DNA from 3 places in the Streptomyces sp. NPDC046122 genome. Region 2 is predicted to be linked to each of the others. Evidence: riboswitches for the same ligand, from Rfam matches in the RefSeq annotation. Region 2 holds a riboswitch; each other region holds the start of a gene.

Region 1 (9,577 bases), on a different contig from region 2:
CTCCTCGGTCTCGCCGAGCGCGCCGGCCTCACCAACGTCCGCGTCGCCAACGGCGACGCGATCATCCTGCTCCGCGAGATGCTGCCGCCCGCCTCCCTGGCCGGCCTGCGCGTGTACTTCCCCGACCCCTGGCCGAAGAAGCGGCACCACAAGCGGCGCCTCATCCAGCCGGAGTTCCTGGACCTCGTCGCGCCCCGCCTCGCCCCCGGCGCGATCGTGCACTGCGCGACCGACTGGGAGCCGTACGCCGAGCAGATGCTGGAGGTGCTGACCGCGCACCCCGACTTCGAGAACACCGTTGCCGACGGCGGCTACGCGCCCAGGCCCGCGTTCCGGCCGCTCACCCGCTTCGAGGGGCAGGGCCTCGACAAGGGGCATGTCGTGAACGATCTGCTCTTCCGCCGCCGCTGACCGAACAGCCGAGCACCAGCCGGCGGACGGACAAGCGGCCGGAAAGCGGCCCGACCGGCAGACCCCCAAGCCCCGGCCCACGACCAGAGGCCCCATCGCCAGTGTCAGTGGCCCTCGTTAGGGTCGACGGGTGTACGAGAGCGCTCCGCACCTCCGGCAGCACCCGGCGGTCCCGGACTGCGAGCAGCAGCCGCGGTTCACCGCCGTACCGCCGCCTGCCCACTGGCGCTACCGGCCGCGCCGGGCCTGGTGGCGCACCAGGGCGGTGCGCGCGGGCGCGGTGATCACGGCGCTGGCGCTCTGCGCCCTGGTGATCCTCGCGATCGTCCGCGACCAGACCGGCACGCACGGCTTCCTGGTCGGTCTGGGACTCGCCGTGCTGCCGGTGCCGTTGCTGGCGTCGGCGTTCCGCTGGCTGGACCGGGTGGAGCCCGAACCCTGGCGGAACCTCCTCTTCGCCTTCGCCTGGGGCGCGTTCGCGGCCGCGCTCGTCGCGATCATCGCGAACAGCTTCGCGACCCGCTGGATAGCCACGGCCACCGCCGATCCGGCGGGGGCCGAATCCCTCGGCGCCACGGTGATAGCACCGGTCGTCGAGGAGAGCGCGAAGGCGGCGGCCGTGCTGCTGATCTTCGTCTTCCGCAGACGGGACTTCACCGGGGTCGTCGACGGGGTGGTGGTCGCCGGGTTCACGGCGACCGGGTTCGCCTTCACCGAGAACATCCTCTACCTCGGCAACGCCTTCGGGGAGGACCAGCAGGCCGGCGCCTCCGGCCTCGCGTCGGTGACCGCGGCGACCTTCTTCGTGCGCATAGTGATGTCGCCGTTCGCGCATCCCCTGTTCACGGTGCTGACGGGCATCGGCTTCGGCCTCGCCGCCCTCGCTCCCACGCGCCGGGGGCGCTGGCGGCGGGTCGCGCCTCCCCTCCTCGGCCTGGCGTGCGCGATGGGGATGCACGCCCTGTGGAACGGCTCGGCGGCCTTCGGGGAGTACGGCTTCTACGCGGTGTACGGCGCTTTCATGGTCCCCGCCTTCGCCCTGCTGACCTGGCTGGTGGTGTGGACGCGCCAGCGCGAGCTGCGCACGATAGCCGCCGAGCTGCCCGCGTACGCCGCCGCCGGCTGGCTGCTGCCCGCCGAGCCGCTCGCCCTCTCGTCGATGCGGGCGCGGGCACTGGCGCGCGGCGCGGCGGCGCGTACGCACGGAAGCGGTGCGGCGGGGCGGACCGGAGGCCGCGCCGCCGCCCGCGCCGTGGCGGAGTACGAAGCGTCCGCCACGTCGCTGGCGTTCCTCCGCCACCGCGCCCACCGGGGTGCGCTGGGCGCGGACTTCCCGGCCCGCGAGCAGGAGCTGCTGCACCACCTGTGGCAGCGCCGGGAGGTGGCCGGTCCGGCCCTGGAGTACGCGGCGCGGGCCACCGGCCGGGTGCGGACCCCGCCGCCGTGGCAGCCGTACGGGTACGGGTACGGCCCGCCGCCGCACCAGGACTACGCCGCGTACAACCCGTACCGGCAGGGGTAGCCGAGCGTCCTCGGCAAAACGCGCGCACAGACCGGCAGCCCTGGGCGCGGGGGGCGTGCGTCAGGGCTGCCGGGGAACGGGGCGGTGCTGCGGGGGCGTCCGGTGGGGAGCCCACAGGACGCCCCGGCGACGTGCGGTGCGGGAGGCGGGAGCCGTCAGACCGTGAGGCCCTTGCCGCGCAGCCACGCTGCCGGGTCGACGCCGGCGCCGTCCGGGGTGTGCACTTCGAGGTGCAGGTGCGGGCCGGTCACGTTGCCGGTGGCGCCCACGCGGCCGATGACCTCGCCCGTACCGACGTCGCCGGAGGTGACGGTCATCGAGGAGAGGTGGCAGTACCAGATCTCCGTACCGTCCTCGAGCTCCAGGACGATGCGGTAGCCGTACGAGCCCGACCAGCCGGCGGACTTGATCGTGCCGCCGTGCACGGCCTTGACCGGCGTGCCCGTCGGGGCGGCGAAGTCGAGGCCGGTGTGCTGGCCGGAGGACCACATGGAGCCGGACTGGCCGTAGGTCGAGGTGAGCGTGTACGACGAGGTCGGCAGCGAGTAGCTGGCGGCCAGCTTGGCGAGCCGCTCCGCCTCGGCCTTGCGCGCGGCCTCTTCCTCCGCCTCGCGCTTCTTCTCCGCGGCCTCGCGCTTCTCCTCGGCCGCCTCGGCCTCCGCCGCGCCCTGCTGCTTCTTCGCCTCGGCCGCGGCCTTCTCGGCGGCCTCCTTCTCGGCGGCCTCCTTCGCCTCGGCGTCGGCGGCGGCCTGCTGCTGCTCGGCCTGCTGGAGGATGCGGGCGCGCAGGGCCTCGCCCGCGTCGGTGGTGCCCTGCTGCGCATCGGCGGTGGTGACGCCCGCGGTCGTCAGCGGGGCGGCGGCCACGACTGCTTCGTTCGCCGCGCCCGCGTCAGGTTCGGCGTCGTCGGACATGAAAGCGCCGACACCGGGTAGTTGGTCTGCGTCGGGAAGCGAGTCCGCTATCGCGTCGGGAAGGGAGATCGATATGGCCGGCTTGTCCTGGGCCGTGGCGATGCCACCCGCGCCGACAGCGGCGATGACGCCGACGCCGAGGACGGTGGAGCTGCGGCCGAGACCGCCGCGCTGCTTGGCGACCCGGTGACGGCCGCGTACGGGGCGGACGGATTCCTCGGTCGGATTCCATTCCTCCCAGGTCCCCTCCCCGCCGATGTGGTCACCGGTGCCGGGGGCCGCCCCGTAAGGGGGCATGGCGGTGTGGGGGGCAGGGCTGCTGGACGCCACGTGGGCGTGCTCCTTTCCTTCCTTCTCGCCTACCGGGTTAGCTGACGGGTTCGGAGCAGGAAGGTCTCCTACGGGCCTCTCCGTGGGTACGGAGCGGCCCGATTCACCCCAAGGAACGTGGTTCCCCGGTTCCCTTGCGGGATTCGGCGCGTGCGCACGGTGCCGTCTCTTGCGACGACTGGGACGACCGCGCTGCGTTATCGAACGTTAATAGACACCAGCTCCGGTTTCCAAGCTGTTCCAACTGATCGTTAAGGGCCTCGGCCTGAACCAATCAGGACACAAACCCCCACAGACGGACGAGTTGACCGCCACTCAGAAAACATCCGTCGCATGACGGTTCGTCAATTGTTATGCGGAGGGGCATCCCACGGCTACGCAGCGTCGCGAGCGTTCCCCGGCGGCTAACTTCGGCACATGGTTGTCAACAGCACGCAGTCCGTGGCCGCCCGCTACCGCGAGTTCTCCGAGCAGCAGGCGCACGGCGTCTCGCCCCTGTACGCCGAACTCACCGCCCGCGTCAGCGAGGACCAGGACCTCTGCGCCCTCGTCGCCGCCCTCCCGCCCGGCAACAAGCAGCAGCCCAACCTCCTCCTGGCCGCCGTCCGGTACCTCGGCGGCCCGTACGAGGACTGGGCGTCCTTCCGCGCCTGGACCCTGGCCCACTGGGACGCCGTGCGCGAGGTCGTGCTCGCCCGGTTCACGCAGACCAACGAGCCCGCCCGCTGCGCCACCCTGCTGCCCCTCCTCGCCGCCCTCCCCCAGCCCCTCGCCCTCATCGAGGTCGGCGCCTCGGCCGGCCTGTGCCTCCACCCCGACCGCTACGCCTACCGCTACGACGACGGCCCCGTCCTGGGCGCGTCCCCCGCCACCTTCGGCTGCCGTACGGAGGGCCCCGTCCCCCTGCCCGAAGCGCTCCCGGACGTCGCGTGGCGCGCCGGCATCGACCTCAACCCGCTCGACGCCACCGCCGAGGACGACATCCGCTGGCTCCAGTCACTGATCTGGCCCGGCCGCGCCGAGCGCCCCCGTCAGCAGCTCGCCGCCATCGAGGCCGTGCGTACGGCTCCCAGGCCCCGCATCGTCCGCGGCGACCTGGTCGACGCACTCCCCGCGCTGGCCGCCGAGGCCCCCTCGGACGCCACGCTGGTCGTCTTCCACACCGCCGTGCTCACCTACCTGCCGCTCGCCCGCCGCGAGGAGTTCGCCGCGCTCGTCCGTGAACTGCCCGGCCACTGGATCTCCAACGAGCACCACACCGTGCTGCCCTGGCTGGACGCCCCCGCCCCCGACGACGAGCACCTGCTCACCCTGGCCCTCGACGAGCGGGCGGTCGCCTTCACGGCGCCGCACGGTCAGAGCCTGCACTGGTTCGGCCGTCCGGCGGCTCCGGACGCCTGACCACCCTCACGGTCCTGCGGCGGTCCTGCTGCCCCTCGGCGGGCCTGCCGACGGCGAGCAGCGCCATGTCGTCCGTGGCCGCCCCCGCCGTGTGCAGCCGTACGTCGGCGACGAGCGCGTCCAGCAGCTCGTCCGGGCCGGGGAAGATCCGGCCGCGCAGCCGGGCCGCGGGGTCGTAGAAGACGCCGTCGGCGTTCCGCGCCTCGGACAGGCCGTCCGTGTAGAGCAGCAGGGTGGCGCCGGGCGGGAACGGGCACCCCTGCGCCCGGTCCGGCCACGCGCCCAGGTCGCCCATGCCCAGCGGCAGCGCGGCCTCGGCCGGGGCGATCTCCGCGAGATCCCCGTCGGCGTACAGCAGAAGCGGATCCGGGTGGCCCCGGTTGAGCAGCCGCACGACGCCCTCGTCGCGCGGGATCTCCGCCAGTACCGCCGTCGTGAAGCCCTCGAAGGCGTCGAGCCCGTCGCGCCGCGCCCCCTCCCGGGTGAGCGCCCGCTCCAGGCGCTGCGCGACGTCCTCCAGGGTGCTCTCCTGCTCGGCGGCCTCCCGGAAGGCGCCGACGACGACGGCCACCGCCTCGACCGCTCCGAGCCCTTTGCCGCGTACGTCGCCGACGATCAGCCGCACGCCGGACGGCGTGTCCTGGACGGCGAAGAGGTCCCCGCCGATGAAGGCGTCCGCCTGGGCGGCCTCGTACCGCGCCGCGATGTGCAGTCCGGCGATCCGGTCGGCCGGTACGGGGAGCACCGCGCGCTGCGCCGCCTCCGCGATGGTGCGGACGGAGGCGAGCTGCCGGCCGCTGCGGCGTACGACGCGGTTGATGACCAGCGCGAGGACGGCGACGGTCACCACGGTGATCAGCTCGGTCACGGACTCCACGTGCGTCGAGGTGCCGTCGTGCAGGTGCAGCCCCACCACGGCGGCGGTCGCGGCGCCACCGGTCACCAGGGTGTTGCGGAGCGAGAAGAGCGGCGCCGCGATCAGCGGGGCGGCCGCGAAGAGCGGCGAGGCGGTGAAGTTCGGCGGCGTGGTGAGGTCGAAGGCGCAGCCGCCGGCGATCAGCAGCACGGGCAGCGCGCGGACGAACCGCGAGGCGACCCTGTCCCCGCCGGGTCCGGCGACCGCCGCGCCCTTCTTCCCCACCGTGGTCTCCTCGCCGCGCACCCGGCTGCGGAGGGTACCGCGCCCTGCCCAGGCTGGCCGCCGCCGCACCGGGCGGCCATCGGGGGCGGCCGAACGGGGGACGGGTGGGGGCGCGGCCGCCCCCGGACACGACGAAGGCCCGGATCTCTTCCGAGATCCGGGCCTTCGTCTTCTTCTTCAGTAGCGGGGACAGGATTTGAACCTGCGACCTCTGGGTTATGAGCCCAGCGAGCTACCGAGCTGCTCCACCCCGCGTCGTTGAACACAACTGTACGCCATGGGGAGACCGCCCAGGACCACGCGCCCGACGCTCACCCGCCGCCGGTCCGGCCGACGGGCGGCGCACGCCGCCCGGCCCGCTCAACCCGCCCGCCCCGGAGCGCCGTTACTCGGCGATCTCCGTGCGCTCCCACCACTCGTAGACCGTCACGCGTCCCTGATCGGTCTCCTGGTGCCGCGACGTGACCTTGAAGTGCTCGTAGCCGCCGCGGTGCGGGATCTTCAGCTCTTGTCCGGGTGGCGTGATCGGCACGATCCGGTCCCGCAGATCGTCCGGCCCGCCTTCGAGGAGCGCCTTTTCCGTCATGCCCACCAGTGTTCCCACGCTTCCCCGCGCGCGCATGTCGGAGCACCCGCCCGGGAACGCGCCGCGCCCCGCCCGATCAAGTCGGGCGGGGCGCTGACGTGCGGGTCGACCGGGATGCCCCGGACGCCTCGGGCGGTAGGCCGTGTGGGACTCGAACCCACAACCAACGGATTAAAAGTCCGCTGCTCTGCCAATTGAGCTAACGGCCCTCGGCGAATCACCCCCGAGCATAGCCGCAGCGGGCCGGGTAACCGATCGGGTATCGGCTACCCGGCCCGTCGCGGTGGGGCGGAGCTCTAGAACAGCCCCTTGTAGCCCTGCCATCCGGTGGCGATCCGCGTGCGGCCGCCGAAGGACCCGCGGCCGTTCCCGTAGTTGCGGAAGAGGTTTCCGGCGGAGTCCCGCACGACGATGTCGGCCTTGCCGTCGCCGCTCACGTCACCGACGCCGACGAGGGCGTTGTAGGACCGCCCCCAGTCCTTGAAGACCTGCACGCGGCCCTTGAACCCGCCGTCGCCGGTCCCTTCGTAGCGCCAGAGGCCACCGGACCTGTCGTGCGCGAGCAGATCCGCCCGGCCGTCCCCGGAGATGTCGCCGACGCCGGCGATCCGCCCGTACGTCTTCCAGTTCGAACCGGCCTTCACCTTGGCCGCGAACCTGCCGCCCGCCGCACCGGCGAAGAAGTACATGTCGCCGGTCGACGCCTGACGGGCGACCAGGTCGGGGCGGCGGTCGCCGTTCATGTCGCCGGGCGAGGTCAGCACGTCGTACTGGCCCCAGCCGGTCCCCAGTGAGCTGGACGCCGTCGAAGGCGTCAGTGCCTTCCCGCAGCCGGGCTTGTACGCGCGCAGCTCGCCGGAGGGCTGCCGCACCAGCACGTCGTTGCACCGGTCGCCGTTCACGTCGCCGAACGGCACCGCGTACGCCGACGTCGGCCAGCCACTGCCCGACGTCTTGCCGGAGAAGGTCCCCTTGCCGGTGCCGTGCTGGAAGGTGAGGCTGCCGGAGGAGTTCAGCGTCAGCAGGTCCCCGACGGCGTCGCCGGCGACGAAGTCGTGGCGCACGGGCGAGGCGCCCCGCAGCGCGACCGTCCCCGTCCGCTGAAGCGCGGGCCCGTTGCCGTCGGCGGGCGCGGCGGACAGCGTCCAGGCGTACGTGCCGTTCGGGAAGGGCACATCGCCCTGCGCGCCGGGCACCATGCCGTGCCAGTGCGCGTCGAGCCGCTCGCGCGCGGCCCCGCCGCGTACCGTGTCGACGACCTTGCCCGTGCCCCTGTCGCGCAGCGTCAGCGTCCAGGACGCGGCCGGCTTGGACAGCGGCGCGGTGGTGACGGTCTGCGGAACGGCGTCGAAGGTGCGCGCCGTGACCTTCGTGCTGTCGACCGGGGCCCCGGCCGTGGTCAAGCGCTGCCCGAGGACTCCGGACGGCACCAGGTGCACCTGCTCGTCGCCGTCCACGTAGGCGGCGTTGCCGCCGAAGCGGTCGACGGTCCACCGCACATGCCGCTGCGAGACGCCCGTGTCGGGCAGGTCGCCGACCGTACGGCTGCGGGCCTCACCCGTGTCCACCGCGGTGAGGACGAGCTTCCCGGCGGCCTTGTCGTGCGTGACGAGCCATCCGTCACCGAGCAGCGCCTCACCCGAAGGCACGCCCACCGACTTCTTCTCCGTACGGTCGTACACCCCGGCGGGACCGCCCGAGGGGCAGCTCCAGTACACCCAGCGCCCGACCGCCTGAAGCTCCTCGGGCACACAGCCCGCGCCGGTGTCCGCCGTCTCTACGGTCGTCCCGGCGGCGAGGTCCCGCGCGGTGACCACGCCTTTCGCCGCGCCCGGGGTCCACAGCCGCCCCGCCCAGACGGCGGCGGCGCCGGGGGCGCGCTGCAGGAGTGCCTTTCCGTCGGAGAGGCGGTGGACGGTCTGCTTTCCCGCCGCTTCGGAGGTGTGGATCAGGTGGTCCGGGGTGACGGAGGTGATCTCGCCGCCCTCGGGGACCGCCAGCGTGCCGCCGCCGTCGGCGTTCGCGCCCTGGATTCGTACGAGATCCCGTTCCTCCGAGTCCCGGTCCAGCCACGCGAACCGTCCGTCGCCTACACCGTGGAAGGCGCCGCAGACCGGCTCGTCGTCCGCGCACCACGGCAGGCTCGTGCCGCCCGAAGTGAGCGGCGCGCGCTCGCCGTACGCCGGCGTGCCGGTGGCACTCAGCGTGCGCCGGTAGCCGCGCCGCACGCCCGCGTCGTCGTCCGCGAAGGCCAGCCGCCCGTGGGCGAGCGACAGCCCTTCCACGGCGGCGGGCACCGGGTCCAGCTTCTTCACGGTCGTCACCCGGGGGCTGCCGTCCGGCCCCGCGGTGATGCGGCGTATGCCCCAGTCGTCGGCCGTGTGGCCGCCGATCGCCACGGCTGTCGCGCCCGGCCCTGCCAGCACGCTCCGGGTGCTGTCGCGCAGCAGTGTGACCGGCGTCCCTCCCGTGAGCGGCACGGCCTGAACCGCCGAAGAGCGCGGCACGTACACGAGCCAGTCCCCGACCACCGCCCACCCGTGCAGGGGGTTGGACGGCTCCGCCCCCGGTCGCAGCGGCGTCGGGGTGGTCGAAAGGTCGTCACGGGGGACGGACAGCCAGGTGTGTTCGGTCGAGCTGTACAGCACGAGCCGGTCAGGAGTCAGTCGAAGGTGCATGGTCGTGCCGTGCAGCGGAGCGGTGACTCCGCTCACCACGCCGGTGGCCTTGTCGATCACGATCGCGCGGCCGGTGCCCCCGATCTCGGCCATGACCACGATGGAGGTGTCGTCACCGGTCCTGGGCGCGATGAGCGTCGCGCCCTCGGGGATTCCGGTCACCGGCACGTCACGGGTGCCGCCCTCGGCGGTCGGCGACAGTAGGTGGAGCGTCACGGTGTTCGTGCCGTCACCGTTCGGAACCCGCTCCGCGGTCAGGGCGGTGGAGCCGTACGTGACCCCGTAGGTCTGGCCCTCGGGGACGGTGATCGTCCGTTCGGAACCGTCGGCCGCGTCACGCAGCTCGACGCTGCGCCCGTCGGGGTGGGCGAGTACGTCGCTCCCCGTGGCCTGGGCGTTGCCGCCGTTCCGCGCGGGGCCGACAGGGAAGGTCCTGCCGTCCTCGAAGCGTGTCCAGAGCTTGCCGCTCAGTCCCTCCTCGGTGTGGAAGACGCCCTTGTGCCCGGTGCCGTCAGCACCGCGGGAGGTGATCCCCACCTGGAGGTCCGCGCGCCGGACGGTGTCGCGCGACTCCGCCGGAATCACGACCTCTTG
Region 2 (9,577 bases):
GACGCCGCGGCGTGGCGCATCGCCGTGGACCCGTTCGAGGACGAGGACGGGCCGTGGGACGAGAGGTTCGAGGCCTTCCTGAAGGCCGTCGATCCCACGCGGGTCCGTGCGCTGATCATCGGCCAGTGGGGCGAGTCGTACGACGCGGACTCCTCCTACCCCATCGGTCTGGTTCTCGCGGCGGCCGACCGGCTGACCTCCCTGGAGGCCCTCTTCGTCGGTGACCTCACCCAGGAGCAGGCCGAGATCTCCTGGATCGAGCAGTCCGACGTCACGGGCCTGCTCGACGCCTTCCCCCGGCTGCTGGAGTTCGGCGTACGCGGCGGTCAGGGTCTCCTCTTCCCCCCGGTGCGGCACGAGCGGCTGCGTTCCCTCGTCTTCGAGTCCGGCGGTCTGCCGGCGCAGGTGGTGCGCGGCGTCACGGGGAGCGAACTGCCGTCCCTGGACCACCTGGAGCTGTGGCTGGGCGTCTCCGAGTACGGCGGCGACACCGAGATCGCCGATCTCGCGCCGCTGCTCTCCGGCACCCGCTTTCCCGAGCTGCGCCATCTCGGGCTGCGCAACAGCGAGATCCAGAACGAGATCGCCGCGGCGGTGGCGTCGGCTCCCGTCGTCGCCCGGCTCGACACGCTCGACCTGTCGAACGGCACGCTCGGCGACGAGGGTGCGGCAGCGCTCCTCGAAGGGCAGCCGCTCACCCACCTGGAACTGCTCGACCTGCACCACCACTTCCTCTCCGGGGAGATGGAGCGGCGGGTGGCCGATGCCCTGGAGCCGCACGGCGTGTGCGTCGACCTGTCGGACCGGCTGGAGCCGTGGGACAACCGCGGCGCCGAGGGCCGCTACACCGCTGTGGCGGAGTGACCCGGCCATGACCGACATCGAGCACCCCGCGACGTTCCACGGCCTGCCCGTCTTCACCCTGCCGGAACCCGGCGACCAGCACGCCGCCCCTCTCCCGGCCGCGGACTCCGTGGCCTGGCGCCTCGACTGTCTCTGGAACGAGGACAGTCCGTTCTCCGAGCTGTGGCCCCGCTTCCTCGAATCCGTCGACTCCACGCGGGTGCGGGCCCTGCTGATCGGACCCTGGTGGCACGACGAGTACGAGCCCCTGGGGCCCGCCCTGGACCGCGTCCTCGCGGACGCGGACCGCTTCCCCGCTCTGCGCGGACTGTTCCTCGCCGACGTCGTCAGCGAGGAGTGCGAGCTGTCGTGGCTGGAGTTGACCGACGTCACCCCGTGCGTGGAAGCCTTCCCGCGGCTCGAGGAGCTGACCGTGCGCGGCTGCGGTGAATCGCTCAGCGACACGGACCGGCTGGACCTGCGACCGCTGCGCCACGAGGCGCTGAAGGTACTGCGCTTCGAATCCGGCGGTCTGCCGGGCTCCGTGGTCCGTGCCGTCGGGGCCTCCCGTCTGCCCGCCCTGGAGCACCTGGAGCTGTGGCTGGGCGTCTCGCACTACGGGGGCGACGCCACGGTGGCGGACCTCGCGCCCGTGCTGTCCGGCGGCGCCCTGCCGCGCCTGCGCCACCTGGGCGTGCAGAACAGCGAGATCCAGGACGAGATCGCCGCGGCCGTCGCGTCGGCTCCCGTCGTCGCCGCTCTGGACACACTGTCCCTTTCCATGGGCACGCTCAGCGACAGCGGCGCGCACGCCCTGCTCGGCGGTCAGCCGCTCACCCACCTGAGCGCACTGGACCTGCACCACCACTACATCACCGAGCCCGTGCAGCAGCGCCTGCGCGAGACGCTGGAACCGCACGGCGTGCGGATCGACCTCGAAGGGCCCGACCACTGGGACCCGGACGACGAAATCCGCTATGTCGCCGTCGACGAATAGAGCGGGCGCAGCGGGCGGTGCGGAAATGGGCGGAACGGGCGGCGAAGGCGACGTGGCCCCGCGCTTCGCGGTCGTCGGCAACCCGGACAACCGCCGCGTCGCCCTCTTCCAGGAGGCCGTGTCCGCGGCCGGGCTCCCCGCCGCGCGGCTCGTGCCCTGGCGCGACGTACTCGCGGGCCGGGCCGCCCATGCGTTCCGTCCGGGAGAGACCGTACGGATCGACTCACCCGGCGAGGACCCCGAGGTCGACCGGCTCCTGCGGGGTGTCGCCGACGCCACGCGCGTGGAGGGCTCCGCCCTCTGGTACGAGCGGTTCACGGCGGCCGTACGGGAAGTGGGACGGGCTGCCGCGGGCTGCGTCCTGCTCGACGACCCGGACGAGCTGGCGGTGCTGTTCGACAAGCGGCTGTGCCACGCCGTGCTGCACGACGCGGGCGTCCCCGTGCCGCCCTCACCGACCTCCGGCGCCGCGTCGCCGCCCGTGCGCGGCTGGGAGGACGTACGGGAGCTGCTGCGTACGCACCGCATCCCGCGCGCCTTCGTGAAGCTCGCGCACGGATCATCGGCCTCCGGGGTGCTGGCCGTGGAGACGGCGGGCCCCGGACGGGTGCGGGCCACCACCTCGGTCGAGCGCGACGCGCGCGGCCGGCTCTTCAACTCCCTGCGGGTGCGCCGCTGTACGACCGAGTCCGAGGTGGCGGCCGTCGTGGACGCGCTCGCGCCGGACGGACTGCACGTCGAGCGGTGGCTGCCGAAGGCCGCGCAGCGGGGCCGGGCCGCCGACCTGCGGGTGGTCGTGGTCGGCGGACGGGCGACGCACGCCGTCGTACGGACGAGCCGCTCCCCCATGACCAACCTCCACCTCGGCGGCGCGCGCGGAGACCTCGACGAAGCCAGGGCCGCCATGGAGGCGGCGGGCGGCGGCTGGGACGAGGCCGTGGCGGTGTGCGAGCGGGCGGCCGCCTGCTTCCCGCGCACCCTCTGCGTGGGCGTCGACCTGCTGCCCGCCGTCGGCTGGCGGCGCTTCGCCGTCTGCGAGGTCAACGCCTTCGGCGACCTGCTGCCCCGCCTCACCGGCCTGCCCGGCAGCGGCGCCGAGGGCCTCGACACCTACGCGGCGCAGGTCGCCGCCGTACTGCGCACGACAAGGAACCACCATGCGATCCCCTGACATGAACGAGATCGTCGGCAGCCACGATCTGCTGCTCGTCACCCTCGACACCCTGCGGTACGACGTCGCCGCCGAACTCGCCGCCGCGGGCCGCCTGCCGAACCTGGCCCGGCACCTGCCCGGCGGCGTATGGGAGAAGCGCCACGCGCCCGGCAGCTTCACCTACGCCTCGCACCAGGCGATCTTCGCGGGATTCCTGCCCACGCCCGCCGCCCCCGGCCCGCACCCCCGGCTGTTCGCCGCGCGGTTCGCCGGCAGCGAGACGACCGCCGAACGCACCTTCGTCTTCGACGCGCCCGACCTCGTCTCGGGCCTCGCGGACGCCGGCTACCGCACGGTCTGCGTGGGCGGCGTCGGGTTCTTCAACCGGCAGGGCCCGCTCGGATCGGTACTGCCGGGGATGTTCCAGGAGAGCCACTGGGAGCCTGAGTTCGGCGTGGCGTCGCCCACGTCCTTCGAGGAGCAGGTGGCCCGCGCCGAGCGGGTCGTCGCCGGGCTCCCGGCGGACCGGCGGCTGTTCCTGTTCGTCAACGTCTCCGCCCTGCACCAGCCCAACTGGTTCCACCTGCCGGGCGCCACCCGCGAGGCCGGCGACTCGCGCGCCACCCACGCGGCCGCCCTGGAGTACGTCGACCGGCACATCGGCCGCCTGTTCGCCGCCGCGAGCAGCCGCCGCCCCTGCTTCGCGATCGTCTGCTCCGACCACGGAACGGCGTACGGCGACGACGGCTACACCGGCCACCGCCTCGGCCACGAGGCCGTCTGGACCGTCCCTTACGCCCACTTCACCCTCGACCAAGGGGCCACCCGATGAGCACCGCACCGCCCCGCCCCTATCAGAGCTACGTCTACGCCTACCCGCACAAGACGGCGTACCGCGAGCTGACCGACCGCCCCGCCCTGCGCGCACTGTGGGCGGACGAACCCAAGAGCGCCCTCTCCCTCTACCTCCACATACCGTTCTGCGAGGTCCGCTGCGGCTTCTGCAATCTCTTCACCCGTATCGGCGCACCCGACGAACTGACCGGCCGGTACCTCGACGCGCTCGACCGCCAGGCCACCGCCGTCCGCGACGCCCTCGACGACAGCGAGGGCGGCGACGGCAGCGGCGTGCGCTTCGCCGCCGCGGCCTTCGGCGGCGGCACCCCCACGTTCCTCGACCCCGGCGAGCTGGAGCGGCTCTGCGACATCGCGGAGAAGCGCATGGGCGCGGACCTCCGCGCCGTACCGCTGTCCGTCGAGGCGTCCCCGGCCACCGCGACCTCCGACCGCCTCGCCGTCCTCGCCGCCCGCGGCACGACCCGCCTCAGCCTCGGCGTGCAGAGCTTCGTCGACTCCGAGGCCCGCGCGGCCGTGCGCCCCCAGCGCCGCGCCGACGTCGAGACGGCCCTCGCCGCCGTCCGCGACGCCTGCATCCCCGTCCTCAACATCGACCTCATCTACGGCATCGAGGGCCAGAGCGCCGCCACCTGGCGCACCTCGCTCGACGCGGCGCTCGCCTGGCGGCCGGAGGAGCTCTACCTCTATCCGCTGTACGTACGCCCCCTCACCGCCCTCGGCCGGATCGGCGCCGAGGCCGACGCCGCCTGGGACACCGAGCGCCTGCGGCTCTACCGCCAGGGCAGGGACCACCTGCTCGCCCACGGCTACGAGCAGGTCTCCATGCGGATGTTCCGCCGCGCCGACGCGCCCCGGCAGGCGGCCGACGACTACGCCTGCCAGACGGACGGCATGATCGGCCTGGGCTGCGGAGCCCGTTCGTACACCTCGGCGCTGCACTACTCCTTCGACTACGCCGTCGACATGCGCGAGATCCGGAAGATCATCGACGACTACACCCGCGCCGAGGACTTCACGCGGGCCGTGACGGGCCGGTACGTCGACGCCGGCGAGGCCCGCCGCCGCCATCTGCTCCAGTCGCTCCTCCAGGCCGAGGGCATGCCCCTGGCCGGGTACGCCGACCGGTTCGGCACATCGCCCGCCGAGGACTTCCCCGCCGAACTCGAACGGTTCGCCGCCCTCGGCTGGCTCGACGAGAGCGCGCCGAAGGGCCTGCTGCGGCTGTCCCCGGAAGGTCTCGCGCACTCGGACGCGCTGGGCCCCGAGCTGTTCTCCCCCGCCGTACGGGCCGCCATGGCCGCGTACGAACCGAAGTGAGCCCTGCCGTGGACCTGACGATCCTGTACCGCGGCCCGCTCGCCTCCTGCGACTACGACTGCCCGTACTGCCCCTTCGCCAAGCGGCGCGACAGCGCCGAGCAGCTGCGCGCCGACCGCGCCGCGCTGGAGCGCTTCACCGCGTGGGCCGCGGCGCGGACCGACGACCGGCTCTCGGTGCTGTTCACGCCGTGGGGCGAGGGCCTGGTCCGCTCCTGGTACCGCCGCGCCCTCACCGAGCTGTCCCGGCTGCCGCACATCCGGCGCGTGGCCATCCAGACGAACCTCAGCTGCCGCACCGACTGGCTCACCGGCGGCGACGCCGACCCGGACACGCTGGCGCTGTGGTGCACGTACCACCCGGGTCAGACGCCGTACGACCGCTTCCTCGCCAAGTGCCGCGAACTGACGGCCGGCGGCGTGCGTTTCAGCGTCGGCGTGGTCGGTCTGCCCGAGCACCTGGCGGAGGCGCGCCGACTGCGCGCCGAGCTCCCCTCCGAGGTCTACCTGTGGGTCAACGCGGCGGAGGGCCGCACGTACACGGACGCCGAGGCCGACCGGTGGACGGCGCTGGACCCCCTCTTCCCGTACAGCCGCCACCCGCACCGCTCGGCCGGTCTCCCCTGCCGGACCGGCGAGTCGGTGATCTCGGTGGACGGCGACGGCACGGTACGCCGCTGCCACTTCGTCCGCGCGGAGCTCGGCAACCTCTACGACGGCTCGTACCGCCGGGCCCTGCGCCCCCGCGCCTGCCCGCTCGCCGTCTGCGACTGCCACATCGGCTACGTCCACCTGGAGACGCTGCCGCTGTACGACGTGTTCGCGGGCGGCGTCCTGGAGCGCGTGCCCCCGGACCTCTCACAGGGGCAGCAGGTCGGGCCTCTTCGCCTCGACGTGATCACCTGAGGACTCCCCGCGCAGCCGCCGCCCGATCCACGGCACCAGGTGCTCCCGCGCCCACTGGACGTTGTCCCGGCGCGCCTCCAGCGAGTTGCGCGGGGCCATCGGCGGCCACGCCTGGTCCGGGTCGGCCGGCACGTCGAGCCCGAGCACCTGTGCGGCGCGCAGCGCGACGCGGGTGTGCCCCTCGGGCGAGAGGTGGAGCCGGTCGCCGTCCCAGGCACGCCGGTCCTGGACGGACTTGAGCGACCACAGGTCGAGCACCGGGCAGTCGTACCGGTCGGCGACCGCCCGCACGTGCGCCGTGTACGTCGCGATCTTGCCGCGCAAGTGGCGCAGGACGGGGACACCGCGGGTGTCGAAGCCGGTGGTCACCAGCACGGTGCCCACGGCGTCGGTGAGCTCCGCGACGGCCCGCTCGAAGCGCTCGGCGACGTCGTCGGGGTCGCTGCCCGGCCGGAGGATGTCGTTGCCGCCGGCGCAGAAGCTCACCAGGTCGGGAGCCAGTGCCTTCGCGCGCGGGACCTGCTCGGCCACGATCTGGTCGAGGAGCCGGCCGCGTACGGCGAGGTTGGCATAGCGGAACGTGTTCTCGGGGACGCGGTCGTCGAGGAGTACGGCGAGCCGGTCGGCCCAGCCGATGAACGCACCGCCGGGACCCGGATCTCCGACCCCTTCGGTGAAGCTGTCGCCGATCGCCGCGTACGACCCGATGGTGCCTGCACTGAATGATCTCGAATCGTCTGCCACGTCGGTACATCCTTCACTGGAGCGAGTGACCTACGCCACCGTAGGGAGGGGTTGACGGGGGGTGATATAAGACACCGGTCAAGATTCACCCAACTCGGAATAGACCCGCAATGCGCGTACGCCCCCTTTGCCGTCGCGTGTGACGGCAAAGGGGGCGTACGGAAGTGCCCTGACGGAGTGAAGCGTCAGATGGTGACGCCGTGGCCGCGGAGGTAGGCCAGCGGGTCGACGTCCGAGCCGTAGCTCGGGCCGGTCCGGATCTCGAAGTGCAGGTGCGGGCCGGTGGAGTTGCCCGTGCTGCCGGAGAGGCCGATCTGCGTGCCGCCGCCGACGCTCTGACCGGCGGAGACGGACAGCGAGGAGAGGTGGGCGTACTGCGAGTACCGGCCGTCCTCGTGCTTGATGACGACCTCGTTGCCGTACGCGCCGCTCCAGCCCGCGGAGACGACGGTGCCGGCGCCGACCGCCTTGACCGGGGTACCGCTGGACGCGGCGAAGTCGACACCCGTGTGGTAGCCGCTGGACCAGCTGCCGCCGGCCATGCGGTACGGGGTGGTGACACCCGCGGCGACCGGGGAGGTGAACCCGGAGCCGGTGTTCCGCGTGGTCGAGGCGGGCTTCTGGGTCTCGGTCTGCGCCTCGGCCTTGGGGGCGGCCTTCGGGGCGGCGGGCGCGGGCTTGGCCGCCGGGCGCTCGGCCTTCGCGGGGGCGGGCTTCGCGGGGGCCGCCTTCGCCGGGGCGTCCGCCTTCGCGCCGATGGTGAGCTTCATGCCCGGCAGGATCAGCGAGGGATTGCCGCCGACGACCTCGCGGTTGTCCTCGTACAGCTTCTGCCAGCCGCCCCGCACGTCCTGCTCGTCGGCGATCTTCGACAGGTAGTCGCCGGAGACCACGGAGTACGTCCGGGTGGACGCCTTCTTCTTCGGCGTCGCCTTCTCGGCGGCGGCCGGGGCGGCGGCCTTGCCCGCGGCCGTGGTGGCCGGGGCAGCCTTCTCGGCGGCGTTGGCGCCGGTGGCGGCGATGAGGGGCAGGGCGAGTACGGCTCCGCCCGTACCGGCGGCGACGAAACCGCGGGTGAGCGGGTTGGACCTCGGGCGGCGGTGCTTACCCTTTGCGGGCATGGAACATTCCTCTCCGGCGCCTACGAGGTGAGCTGTCGGGTTCGGACTGGAGATGTCCGGCCGCTGGCGCGACTTCACCCCAAAGCCGGTTTCCGGAAGTGGTAGTTCCGGTTGCCGGCGTACTTACCTGGTTCCCCCGCTCCTGCCACGCGTGAGTGAGTGTGAGTGCGGATTCCGGGAGGTGGCAGGATTCGGCGGTCCACCCGGATTGACGGTGACCGTAAGCCGACGCGGCTCCCCCGTACAAGCCGGTCCATTCACCGCGCGATTGCAGTAGGGGAATGCACGACCCAATTCCCGTCACCCTGCGTGGATTACGGATCTTTGCGCCCCGCCTGTGAACTGGCATGCGCCCACGGCGCTTCGCCACGCACCGTCACGAATATGATCCTGCTCACCAGAGGTGTCACCATTCCCCCTGGCCACAGGGTGAGTTGACCCGTAATAGTCCGTTTCACCCCAAGAGTGAGTTACGGGTGGTCTTAGGTGCGTAAGACCGTCATGCGGCCGCGCCGCCCCTGCCCGCCCCGAGGCATTTGTCCGCGGAGATGATTGCCCCGGGAACCCGTGTCGTATCGTCGAAACGCGCCGAAGTCGGCGAGCAGCGCCGACGGCAGACTTCAGGAGCCCACGTGACACAGCAGCTGCCGCAAGTCCCCCCGGTCCAGGCCGCGTCGGAGCCGGAGCTCGCCTCGGTGCGCAACTTCCGCGACGTGGGCGGACTGCCGACGGTGGACGGGCGGCGGGTCCGGCACGGCGTGCTGTTCCGCAGCGGTCATCTGGCGCACGCCACCGCGGCGGACGCGGCGTTCCTCGGCTCGCTGGGCCTCCACACGGTCTTCGACTTCCGCAACGAGGCCGACCAGAAGCTGGAGGGCCCGGACGTCGAGCTGCCCGGCGTGCGCAACGTGAACCTGCCGCTGACCGACCCGGCCGACGGCGCCGTGTTCTGGAAGATGGTCCGCGACGGGAACCTCGACGAGCTGCGCGAGATCCTCGCGGACGGCAAGGCCGCGGACCGGATGTCGGCGACGTACCGGGTGATCATCAAGGAGCGTACGGCCGAGCACAGCCAGGTGCTGCACGCCCTCGCCGAGGACAGCGTGCCCGCGCTGATGCACTGTGCGGCGGGCAAGGACCGCGCGGGCCTGTCGATAGCCGTGACCCTGCTGGCGATCGGCGTCGAGCGCGAGGCGATCGAGGCGGACTACCTGAAGTCGAACGACCCGCGCCGCCGCTACAAGGTCCGCCGCAGCGACGACTCGCCGGCCGCGATGTCCCCCGAGGTCATGGAGCTGCTCAGTCCGCTCTTCGAGGCCCGCGCGGAGTACCTGGCCGCCGCCTTCGAGACGATCGAGGAGATCTGGGGCAGCACCGACCGCTACCTGGCGGAGGGGCTGAACGTCACCCCGGAGATCCGTGAGCGGCTGCGTGCGCGGCTGCTCGACGCGAGCTGATCAGCGCGAGCCGCCGAGCGTGAAGAGCAGGTAGACGAAGGCCGCGAACAGGTGGCCCGCGACGACGTACACGAAGACGCGGATCGCCAGGCCCCTGGGGATCCTGTCCTCCACGAAGCGGCGTGCGGCGGTCTTCTCTTCCGGCAGCGGCATGTCAGGTCTCCTGAGGAAGGCACAGCCCG
Region 3 (9,577 bases), on a different contig from region 2:
GCCGCCGTTCATGAGCGGGACGACCGACAGCATCTTCGCGCTTGTGCCGAGTTCGAGGATCGGGAACAGGTCGGTCAGGTAGTCGCGCAGGACGTTGCCGGTCACCGAGATGGTGTCCTCGCCGCGGCGGATGCGCTCCAGGGAGAACGCGGTCGCCTCGACCGGGGACATGATCTCGATCTGCAGGCCCTCGGTGTCGTGCTCGGCGAGGTACGTGCGGACCTTGGCGATGAGCTGCGCGTCGTGCGCGCGGGTCTCGTCGAGCCAGAACACGGCCGGGACGCCGGTCGCGCGGGCGCGGGTGACGGCCAGCTTGACCCAGTCCTGGATCGGCAGGTCCTTGGTCTGGCACATGCGGAAGATGTCGCCCGCCCCGACGGCCTGCTCCAGGACGGCGTTGCCGGCCGCGTCGACGACCCGGACCGTGCCGGTGGCCGGGATCTCGAAGGTCTTGTCGTGGCTGCCGTACTCCTCGGCCTTCTGGGCCATGAGGCCGACGTTCGGCACCGAGCCCATCGTGGCCGGGTCGAACGCGCCGTTCGCGCGGCAGTCGTCGATGACGACCTGGTAGATGCCGGCGTAGCTGCTGTCCGGCAGGACCGCGAGGGTGTCGGCCTCCTGGCCGTCCGGGCCCCACATGTGGCCGGAGGTGCGGATCATGGCCGGCATCGAGGCGTCGACGATGACGTCGCTCGGTACGTGCAGGTTGGTGATGCCCTTGTCCGAGTCGACCATCGCGAGGGCCGGGCCCTCGGCGAGCTCGGCCTCGAAGGACGCCTTGATCTCGGCACCGGCCGGCAGCGAGTCCAGGCCCTTGAGGATGCCGCCGAGGCCGTCGTTGGGCGACAGGCCGGCGCCGGCGAGCGCCTCGCCGTACTGCGCGAAGGTCTTCGGGAAGAACGCGCGCACCACGTGGCCGAAGATGATCGGGTCGGAGACCTTCATCATCGTGGCCTTCAGGTGCACGGAGAACAGCACGCCCTCGGCCTTGGCGCGGGCCACCTGCGCGGTGAAGAACTCGCGCAGCGCCGCGACGCGCATGACGGCCGCGTCGACGACCTCGCCCGCGAGGACGGGCACCGACTCACGCAGGACGGTGGTCGTGCCGTCGTCGCCCACGAGCTCGATGCGCAGGGCGCCGGCCTCGGAGATGACGGCGGACTTCTCGGTGGAGCGGAAGTCGTCGGTGTCCATGTGCGCGACGTTGGTCTTGGAGTCGGCCGACCAGGCGCCCATGCGGTGCGGGTGCTTCTTGGCGTAGTTCTTGACCGACGCGGGGGCGCGGCGGTCGGAATTGCCCTCGCGCAGCACGGGGTTGACGGCGCTGCCCTTGACCTTGTCGTAGCGCGCGCGGACGTCCTTGTCCGCGTCGGTCTTCGGGTCGTCCGGGTAGTCCGGCAGCGCGTAGCCCTGCTCCTGGAGCTCGGCGATCGCCGCCTTCAGCTGCGGGATCGAGGCCGAGATGTTCGGAAGCTTGATGATGTTCGCACCGGGCGTCTTGGCCAGCTCGCCGAGCTCGGCGAGCGCGTCCTCGATGCGCTGGTTCTCCTGAAGGTGCTCCGGGAAGCTGGCGATGATGCGCCCCGCGAGCGAGATGTCGCGGCTCTCCACCGTGACACCGGCCGTCGAGGCGTAGGCCTCGACCACAGGCAAGAACGAATACGTCGCCAGGGCCGGGGCCTCGTCGGTGTGTGTGTAGATGATGGTCGAGTCAGTCACCGGGTGCTCCGCTCCACGTCTGCAACATTGCTTGACATCAAGATATCTCTAGACCGTACCTCTCTCGACAGGGGCCGGTCAGCCCGCCAGCGCCGTCGACACCACGGCCTTGGCCTCCTCCTGGACCCGCGCGAGGTGGTCGGGGCCGAGGAAGGACTCGGCGTAGACCTTGTAGACGTCCTCGGTGCCGGACGGGCGGGCGGCGAACCAGGCGTTCTCGGTGGTGACCTTGATCCCGCCGATGGGAGCGCCGTTCCCGGGGGCCTCGGTGAGTACGGCGGCGATCGGCTCCCCGGCCAGGGTGTCCGCGGTGACCTGCTGGGGCGAGAGGCGTGCCAGTACCGCCTTCTCCTCCCGCGTCGCCGGGGCGTCGACGCGGGCGTAGGCGGGCTCGCCGAAGCGGGCGGTGAGCGCCGCGTAGTGCTCGGAGGGCGACTTTCCGGTGACGGCGAGGATCTCCGAGGCGAGCAGGGCCAGGATGATGCCGTCCTTGTCGGTGGTCCACACCGAGCCGTCACGGCGCAGGAAGGACGCGCCGGCGGACTCCTCGCCGCCGAAGCCGAGCGCGCCCTTCGACAGCCCGTCGACGAACCACTTGAAGCCCACGGGCACTTCGACGAGTGCGCGCCCGAGGTCGGCGGCGACCCGGTCGATCATGCCGGACGACACCAGCGTCTTGCCGATCCCGGCGCCCGCGGGCCACTGGTCGCGGTGGGCGTAGAGGTAGCCGATGGCGGTGGCGAGGTAGTGGTTGGGGTTCATCAGGCCGGCGTCCGGCGTGACGATGCCGTGGCGGTCGGCGTCGGCGTCGTTGCCCGTGGCGATCTGGTAGCGGTCGCGCGCGTCGATCAGCGAGGCCATGGCGTGCGGCGAGGAGCAGTCCATACGGATCTTTCCGTCCCAGTCCAGCGTCATGAAACGCCAGGTCGGGTCGGTCCGCGGGTTGACCACGGTCAGATCCAGACGGTGCTGCTCCGCGATGCGGCCCCAGTACGCGACCGACGCCCCGCCCAGCGGATCGGCGCCGATGCGCACGCCCGCCGCGCGTACGGCGTCGAGGTCGAGGACGGAGGGCAGGTCGCTGACGTACTGGCCGAGGAAGTCGTGGCGGCCGGTGGTGGGCGCGGCGAGGGCGCTGGTGTACGGCAGCCGCCGTACGCCCTTCAGACCGTCCGCGATGATGGCGTTGGCCCGGTCCTGGATCCAGCCGGTCGCCTCGGATCCGGCCGGACCGCCGCTCGGCGGGTTGTACTTGAAGCCGCCGTCCACGGGCGGGTTGTGCGACGGGGTGACGACCACGCCGTCGGCGAGGCCGGACGTGCGCCCGCGGTTGTGGACGAGGATGGCGTGGGACACCGCCGGGGTGGGGGTGTAGCCGTCGGCCGAGTCGATGAGCACGGTCACGTCGTTGGCGGCGAAGACCTCGACGGCCGTCACCCGGGCCGGCTCGGACAGCGCGTGGGTGTCGGCGCCGAGGAACAGCGGCCCGTCGACGCCCTGTTGGCTCCGGTACTCGCAGATCGCCTGGCTGGTCGCGGCGATGTGGTCCTCGTTGAAGGCCGTGGCCAGCGAGGATCCGCGGTGCCCCGAGGTGCCGAAGGCGACCCGCTGGTCCGGCTCGCGTACGTCCGGGTGCAGGGCGTAGTACGCCGTCACCAGCCGGGCCACGTCCGTGAGATCGTCCGGTCCGGCCGGTTGTCCCGCTCGTTCGTGCGCCATCTGCCCACTCCTCCAGATCGTCGGTGCCGTCTCGGCTTCGGTCACCCGTACGTACCACACGCGCGTTTCATTGTGCGGCCGTGTGGTGGTTGACCAGGCTTTCCAGGTCACCGACGGCCGTCTCGACGGTGGGCAGAGCGAGGGAGGCCAGACGGGCCTGCTTCACCCGCCGCAGGACCGAGTCGTCCTGGAGCAGGCGGCGGCACGCCGACGCGATCCCGCCGGGGGTGGGATCCGTGACCTCGTGGCCGATGCCGAGCTCCGTGACGCGCCGGGCGTTCATGGGCTGGTCGGCCGTGCGGGGCAGCACCGCCATGGGGGTCGCGGTGCTGATCGACTCCCGTACGCCCGCGTAGCCGCCGTGGGTGAGGAAGAGGTCCGCCGCCTCCAGCAGGAGCGGCTGCGGCACGGAGTCGACGACGTGCACGTGGGGCGCGGAGTCGACGGCGCCGACGGCCACGCCGCTGGTCGACACGACGGCGTTGCAGTCGAGCCGGGAGAGTCCCTCGATCATCGACCGCAGGACGGTCGCCGGGTCCGGCCGCCCGGGCGGTGGGCGGTGCCCGTCCGTGGCGGGCAGGAAGAGCGGCATGGTGCAGCCGATCCCGGCGTACACCAGGGGCCGGTCGGTGGGCAGGCCGACGATCCAGCTGGGGAGCTTCGCGCGGGGCTCGGCGTAGGCGGGCTGCCGGTAGGCGAGCGGCCGCGGGAGATGCGGGGCGAACGTCCAGGCCGGCGGGAGGTAGTCGAGGTGCCCGTACGCCGTCAGGGATCCGGGGTCGCCCTGCGGCGGCAGACCCGCCGCGAAACGCCACTGGTCGAGAAGGGGGAGCAGGGCGACCGGGTCGGTGAAGCCCTTCGCGCCGGACGGCATCGCCACATGGGGCACGGCCAGTTTCTCGGCGACGAGGCAGGCGGCGACGTCCATCGCGTCGCGCAGCAGCAGATCCGGCTTGAAGTCGTGGGCCACCGCGTCCAGCGCCTTGAAGTGGCCGAGCAGGTGGGGGCCCGCCAGTACGAGCGCCGCCGTCCCGGCGGACGCGGTGCCGCTGTGGAGCAGGTCGACGGCCTCCCGGGTCTCCTCCCCGGCGGCCGTCGCGTCCCCGAAGAGGCTCGGCAGGCAGGCGGTCGCGCTCACGCCCTCGTCGAGGAACAGGCCGAGCAGGTGCTCCTCGGTGGCGACGTGCACGTGATGCCCCGCGCCGGACAGCAGGAGCGCGAAGCGCAGGGCCTCGCGGGTCTGGGAGGGGGAGAGCATCGCCGTACACAGGACGCGCATACCGAAGATCACCGTTTCGCCCGCTCGACAGCAGTTTCCCGTTCGAATCATCCCCGTGAACGCGCGCGCCCCCGGCCGCGCCGCGCCGGTGCGGAACGACCCCGCGGCACCCGCCGCCCGGCGGACGGGCGTTGCTCTGATTCGAGTCCGCGGCTTCGGGGAACCCAAGGTGGGTCACACCCCCGACCAGGCAGGAGAGCTGCATGAACGACGAGAACCGCGAGGTGAAGAACCCCGTCACGAAGCACCCGCGGCCGAAGCTGCCGGACCAGGAGCAGGAGCACCCGGGATGGACCGGTCCGATGGATCCGCCGCCGGACCACGGAGAGGAGTCGTACCGGGGGAACGGGCTGCTGCGCGGCCTCGCCGCGGTGGTGACCGGCGGCGACTCGGGGATCGGCCGGGCGGTGTGTCTGGCCTTCGCGCGCGAGGGCGCCGACGTGCTGTTCACGCATCTGCCGGAGGAGGACAAGGACGCGGCCGAGACCTCACGGCTGATCGAGGACGCGGGTCGCGAAGCCGTCGCGGTGGCCTGTGACATCCGGGAAGAGGAACAGTGCCGGTCGCTCGTCGAGCGGGCCGTCTCGGAATTCGGCCGCATCGACATCCTGGTGAACAACGCCGCCTATCAGATGTCCCAGCCGGACGGTATCGGATCCATTTCCACCGAGCAATTCGACCGCGTCATGAAGACGAATCTCTACGGCATGTTCTGGCTGTCGAAGATGGCGCTCCCTCATATTCCGGAGGGGGGCAGCATCATCAACTCCTCCTCCGTCCAGGCGTACAAGCCGAGCCCGCATCTGCTCGACTACGCCATGACGAAGTCCGCCATTGTCGCCTTCACCCAGGGGCTCGCGCAGATGGTGGCGTCCAGCGGAATCCGCGTCAACGCGGTCGCCCCGGGTCCGGTGTGGACGCCGCTTATCCCGGCGACCATGCCGGACACCACGGAGTTCGGAAAGCAGGCGCCGCTGGGGCGGCCCGCGCAACCGGCGGAAATGGCCCCGGCGTACGTGTTCCTCGCCTCCCCGCAGGCGAGTTACATCACGGCCGAGATCGTCAACGCCACCGGCGGCACGCCACTTCCGTGACGCCCGCCGGGGCGCTCACTTCGACGCGCCGGAACCGGGTTGCGCCGTCCTGCGGTGCGCGGCCGCCTTGAGGCTGTCGGGGACGAACCTGCTCACGAGCCCCTGCGCCTTGGTCTTCACGGATCCGGCGACGATCTTCCTCCGGCCGGCCATCAGCGCCTCGAAGCCCTGACGGGCCACCTCTTCGGGGTCGTCCTTCTTCTGCCGCCCGACCCGGGTGTCGTCCATGCCGGCGCGGTGGAAGAAGGGCGTCTCCGTGGCCCCGGGCATCAGGGAGGTGACCGTCACACCGGTGCCCCTGAGTTCGTCCCCCAGCGCCTGGGCAAACGACTGCACGAAGGACTTGGTGGCGTTGTAGACGGCGTGGAAGGACCCGGGCGCGGTCGCGGCGATGGACGACGTGAACAGCAGGCGGCCCCGGTCACGCGCCACCATGTCCGGCAGCAGGCCCTTCGCCAGCCGCACGGTGGCGGTGATGTTGAGGTCGATCACGCGCGCCTCGTCCTCGACGTCGGTGTCGAGGAAGGCTCCGCCCTGGCCGACGCCGGCGTTGAGCGCGGCGGCGTCGACGGGCCGCCCGGTCGCCGCGACGGCGCCGAGCAGGTGTTCGACACCTTCCCGGGTGGCCAGATCGGTCCGCACGGCGTGGACACCGGCTCCGAGGGCCCGCACCCCGTCCGCCGCCGCACCGATCTCCGAATTCTCGGCAGCCAGTACGAGATCGAATCCGTTTTCCGCAAATTGCTTGGCCAGCTCGAAACCGATTCCACTGGAGGCACCGGTGACGACGGCCAGCGGCCTATTCCTGTTCTCAGTCATGATCAGCGGGTACCCTCCCCGAGATTTTTATATCCATCTGCTCCTTTTTGCCCCACTTCTGGCGCGACCGATTCGGCCGAACCGAGTGCGGCGCACCCCGCGACGCCACCAGAGGGACACCAACTCCCTTCCACAGGAGGGTCCTTCACCTCACTGGACCGACAAGATGCCCGTTTCGGACAGGAAATGACCCACGTGGGTGGTTTGCCTGAAAGGCCGTCGCGTGCCATCGCTCGTGATACCAGTCACGTCCGCGAAGGAAAGCGGAAGTTCGGCCGATCGTCAGTTCCTGTCCGCAGAAAGAAAGTTGGGTTTTCCGCCCACGCACAGTGACAGGAGTTCCCACGCCCCCGATACGCGCTGCGATTGCTCCGGCGAATGCGGGGCTTGTTCTTCCCGGCCCCTCTCGCTTACGGTCACCCCCAATCCGGGTGGACCGCCGAATCCTGCCGCCGTCCGGAATCCAAACCCACTCACACTCACGTACGGCAGGAGCGGGGGACCCAGGTAAGCCGCCGATCCGGGAATCCGGAACGGCTCGGGGTGAAGTCGCACGGACTGTGCGACCGGGCATCTCCAGCCCGAACCCGACAGCTCACCTCGCAGGCGACGGAGAGGAATTCGTCATGCCCTCGAAGGGTAAGCACCGCCGTTCCCAGGTCAGATCGCTCCGCCGCGGCTTCATCGCCGCCGGCACCGGTGGCGCCGCGCTGATCCTGCCCCTGCTGGGCGCGACCACCGCGGGCGCGGCGCAGCCCGCCGCCGCCCCGGCCGCCGCGAAGGCCGCCCCCAAGACCTACACCGTGGTCGCGGGTGACTCCCTTTCCAAGATCGCCGACGCCCACTCGCTGAGCGGCTGGAAAGAGCTGTACGAGGACAACCGCTCGGTCATCGGCGACAAGCCCTCGCTGATCCACCCCGGCCTCGAGCTGACGATCGGCGCGAAGGCCAAGGCGCCCGCGAAGCCCAAGGCCAAGCCCACTCCGGCCGCCGAGCGCGCCGACCGCTCGCAGGCCCGTGCCGCCGTGGCCGAGACCACGGCGTACACGAACGACCTGGACGGCTGGATCAAGGAGTCGCTGGCCATCATGGCCAAGCACGGCATCCCCGGCACGTACGAGGGCATCCACCGCAACATCATGCGCGAGTCGTCGGGCAACCCGAGGGCCATCAACAACTGGGACTCCAACGCCGTGGCCGGTACGCCGTCCAAGGGCCTGCTCCAGGTCATCGCGCCCACCTTCGCGGCCTACCACGTGCCCGGCACCTCGATGGACAGCTACGACCCGGTCGCCAACATCACCGCCGCGTGCAACTACGCCGCCGACCGGTACGGCTCGATCGACAACGTGAACGGCCCGTACTAGAAGAACCCGCTGCCTGCCCCGGCGAGACCCTTGCGGGCGCCTCGCCGGGGCAGGCAGACCAATTGCACGCCCGACAATTCGCACAAAATGCTAAAAATGGGTCATGAGCGGACGTCCCGGACGACCCAGGGGTGTCGGGTCACCGCGCTCGTCTCGGCGAGGGGTGCGTTCCCGGCTGGAGGTACGCAGCGCCGCCGGTCAGGTGCTCGTCCTCCAGATCGTCGTCGCCGTGCTGCTCATCACGGCCGCCGTGGTCGCGCTCGCGTTCCAGACGCGCAACGACAGCGAGCAGGACGCCCGTAACCGCTCGCTCGCCACCGCGGAGGCCTTCGCGGACGCCCCCGGCACCGTCGAGGCGCTGCGCTCCCCCGATCCCACGTCCGCGCTGCGCGCACACGTGGAAGCAGCCCAGCGGGGTTCGGGGGTGGACTTCATAGCGGTGATGAGCCCGGACGGCACCCGGCTGGCCGACACCGACCCGACGCTGGTCGGCGGGCGCGCCGAGGGCGTCGACCGGGCCACGGCCGGAAAGCCCTTCACGGAGATCTTCGAGGGCGCCCCCAACGACGCGGCGCGGGCCGTCGTCCCCGTCACCGACACCGCCGGCACCGTCGTCGGGCTGGTCGCAGCCGGTGTGACGATCGACAACGTCGGGGACGCCGTCGACCGCCATCTGCCGATGCTCCTCGGTTCCGGGGCCGCCGCCCTCGCTCTGGCCACCGGCAGCGCCGTCCTGGTGAGCAGGCGTCTGCGGCGACAGACGCACGGCCTCGGGCCGACCGAGATGACCCGGATGTACGAGCACCATGACGCCGTTCTGCACGCCGTCCGGGAGGGCGTGCTCATCGTCGACGACGACGGACGGCTGACGCTGGCCAACGACGAGGCGCGCAGGCTCCTCGAACTGCCCCCCGGCGCGGAGGGGCGCCACATCACCGACCTGGGCCTCGACGACTCCATCACCAGGCTCCTGGTCTCCGGCCGCAGCGTCACCGACGCGGTCCATCTGGCCGGGGACCGGCTGCTGGCCGTCAACACCCGGCCGACCGCCCCGTACGGCGGATTCCCCGGCACCGCCGCCACGCTCCGGGACACGACGGACCTGCGGGCGCTGACCGGCGCGGCGGAGGTCGCCCGGGAGCGCCTGAAGCTGCTGTACGAGGCGGGAGTGCGGATCGGCACCACGCTGGACGTGGTGCGCACCGCCGAGGAACTGGCGGAGGTGGCCGTCCCCGGGTTCTCGAATTTCGCCACGGTGGAGCTGCTGGACCCCGTACTGCGCGGCGAGGAGCCGGACGGCGCCCACACCGAGATGCGCCGCGCCGCGGTGGTCGGCGGGCCCGCCGACCGCCCCTTCCAGCCGGTGGGCGACCTGATCAGGTTCGTGGTTCCCACGACGCCGATGGCGGCGGCTCTGTCGAGCGGACACGCGGTGCTGGAGGCCGATCTGACCGTCGCCCACGGCTGGCGGTCGCAGGACCCGGAGGGGGCCGACCGGGCCCTGGCCTTCGGCATCCGTTCCCTGGTCTCGGTGCCGCTGCAGGCCCGCGGGGTCGTCCTGGGCATGGCGAACTTCTGGC

What was found. A riboswitch is a leader RNA that binds a small molecule or an ion and turns the genes downstream of it on or off. The one in region 2 is predicted to bind cyclic di-AMP.
Region 1: another riboswitch for cyclic di-AMP. It lies ahead of AC07FK_RS30040 (M23 family metallopeptidase); the one in region 2 lies ahead of AC07FK_RS18250 (M23 family metallopeptidase).
Region 3: another riboswitch for cyclic di-AMP. It lies ahead of AC07FK_RS10620 (LysM peptidoglycan-binding domain-containing protein); the one in region 2 lies ahead of AC07FK_RS18250 (M23 family metallopeptidase).

What each region holds. Positions count from the first base shown of each region.
Region 1 is NZ_JBWKLQ010000017.1:15,512-25,088, forward strand. It holds gene trmB (tRNA (guanosine(46)-N7)-methyltransferase TrmB) at 1-411, shown strand, start outside; gene AC07FK_RS30035 (PrsW family intramembrane metalloprotease) at 542-1,933, shown strand; gene AC07FK_RS30040 (M23 family metallopeptidase) at 2,089-3,177, opposite strand; cyclic di-AMP (ydaO/yuaA leader) riboswitch at 3,189-3,336, opposite strand; gene AC07FK_RS30045 (DUF2332 domain-containing protein) at 3,595-4,578, shown strand; gene AC07FK_RS30050 (PP2C family protein-serine/threonine phosphatase) at 4,517-5,740, opposite strand; tRNA gene AC07FK_RS30055 (tRNA-Met) at 5,901-5,974, opposite strand; gene AC07FK_RS30060 (DUF5988 family protein) at 6,105-6,305, opposite strand; tRNA gene AC07FK_RS30065 (tRNA-Lys) at 6,442-6,514, opposite strand; gene AC07FK_RS30070 (FG-GAP repeat domain-containing protein) at 6,602-9,577, opposite strand, start outside.
Region 2 is NZ_JBWKLQ010000006.1:27,782-37,358, forward strand. It holds gene AC07FK_RS18215 (STM4015 family protein) at 1-864, shown strand, start outside; gene AC07FK_RS18220 (STM4015 family protein) at 872-1,840, shown strand; gene AC07FK_RS18225 (STM4014 family protein) at 1,866-3,011, shown strand; gene AC07FK_RS18230 (STM4013/SEN3800 family hydrolase) at 3,013-3,825, shown strand; gene AC07FK_RS18235 (STM4012 family radical SAM protein) at 3,822-5,168, shown strand; gene AC07FK_RS18240 (STM4011 family radical SAM protein) at 5,177-6,073, shown strand; gene AC07FK_RS18245 (SGNH/GDSL hydrolase family protein) at 6,026-6,817, opposite strand; gene AC07FK_RS18250 (M23 family metallopeptidase) at 7,003-7,938, opposite strand; cyclic di-AMP (ydaO/yuaA leader) riboswitch at 7,941-8,110, opposite strand; gene AC07FK_RS18255 (tyrosine-protein phosphatase) at 8,571-9,395, shown strand; gene AC07FK_RS18260 (DUF6126 family protein) at 9,396-9,548, opposite strand; gene AC07FK_RS18265 (helix-turn-helix domain-containing protein) at 9,550-9,577, opposite strand, start outside.
Region 3 is NZ_JBWKLQ010000003.1:288,245-297,821, reverse strand. It holds gene AC07FK_RS10645 (NADP-dependent isocitrate dehydrogenase) at 1-1,719, opposite strand, end outside; gene pgm (phosphoglucomutase (alpha-D-glucose-1,6-bisphosphate-dependent)) at 1,798-3,438, opposite strand; gene AC07FK_RS10635 (glycosyltransferase) at 3,506-4,717, opposite strand; gene AC07FK_RS10630 (SDR family oxidoreductase) at 4,921-5,811, shown strand; gene AC07FK_RS10625 (SDR family NAD(P)-dependent oxidoreductase) at 5,827-6,630, opposite strand; cyclic di-AMP (ydaO/yuaA leader) riboswitch at 7,091-7,252, shown strand; gene AC07FK_RS10620 (LysM peptidoglycan-binding domain-containing protein) at 7,257-7,997, shown strand; gene AC07FK_RS10615 (SpoIIE family protein phosphatase) at 8,101-9,577, shown strand, end outside.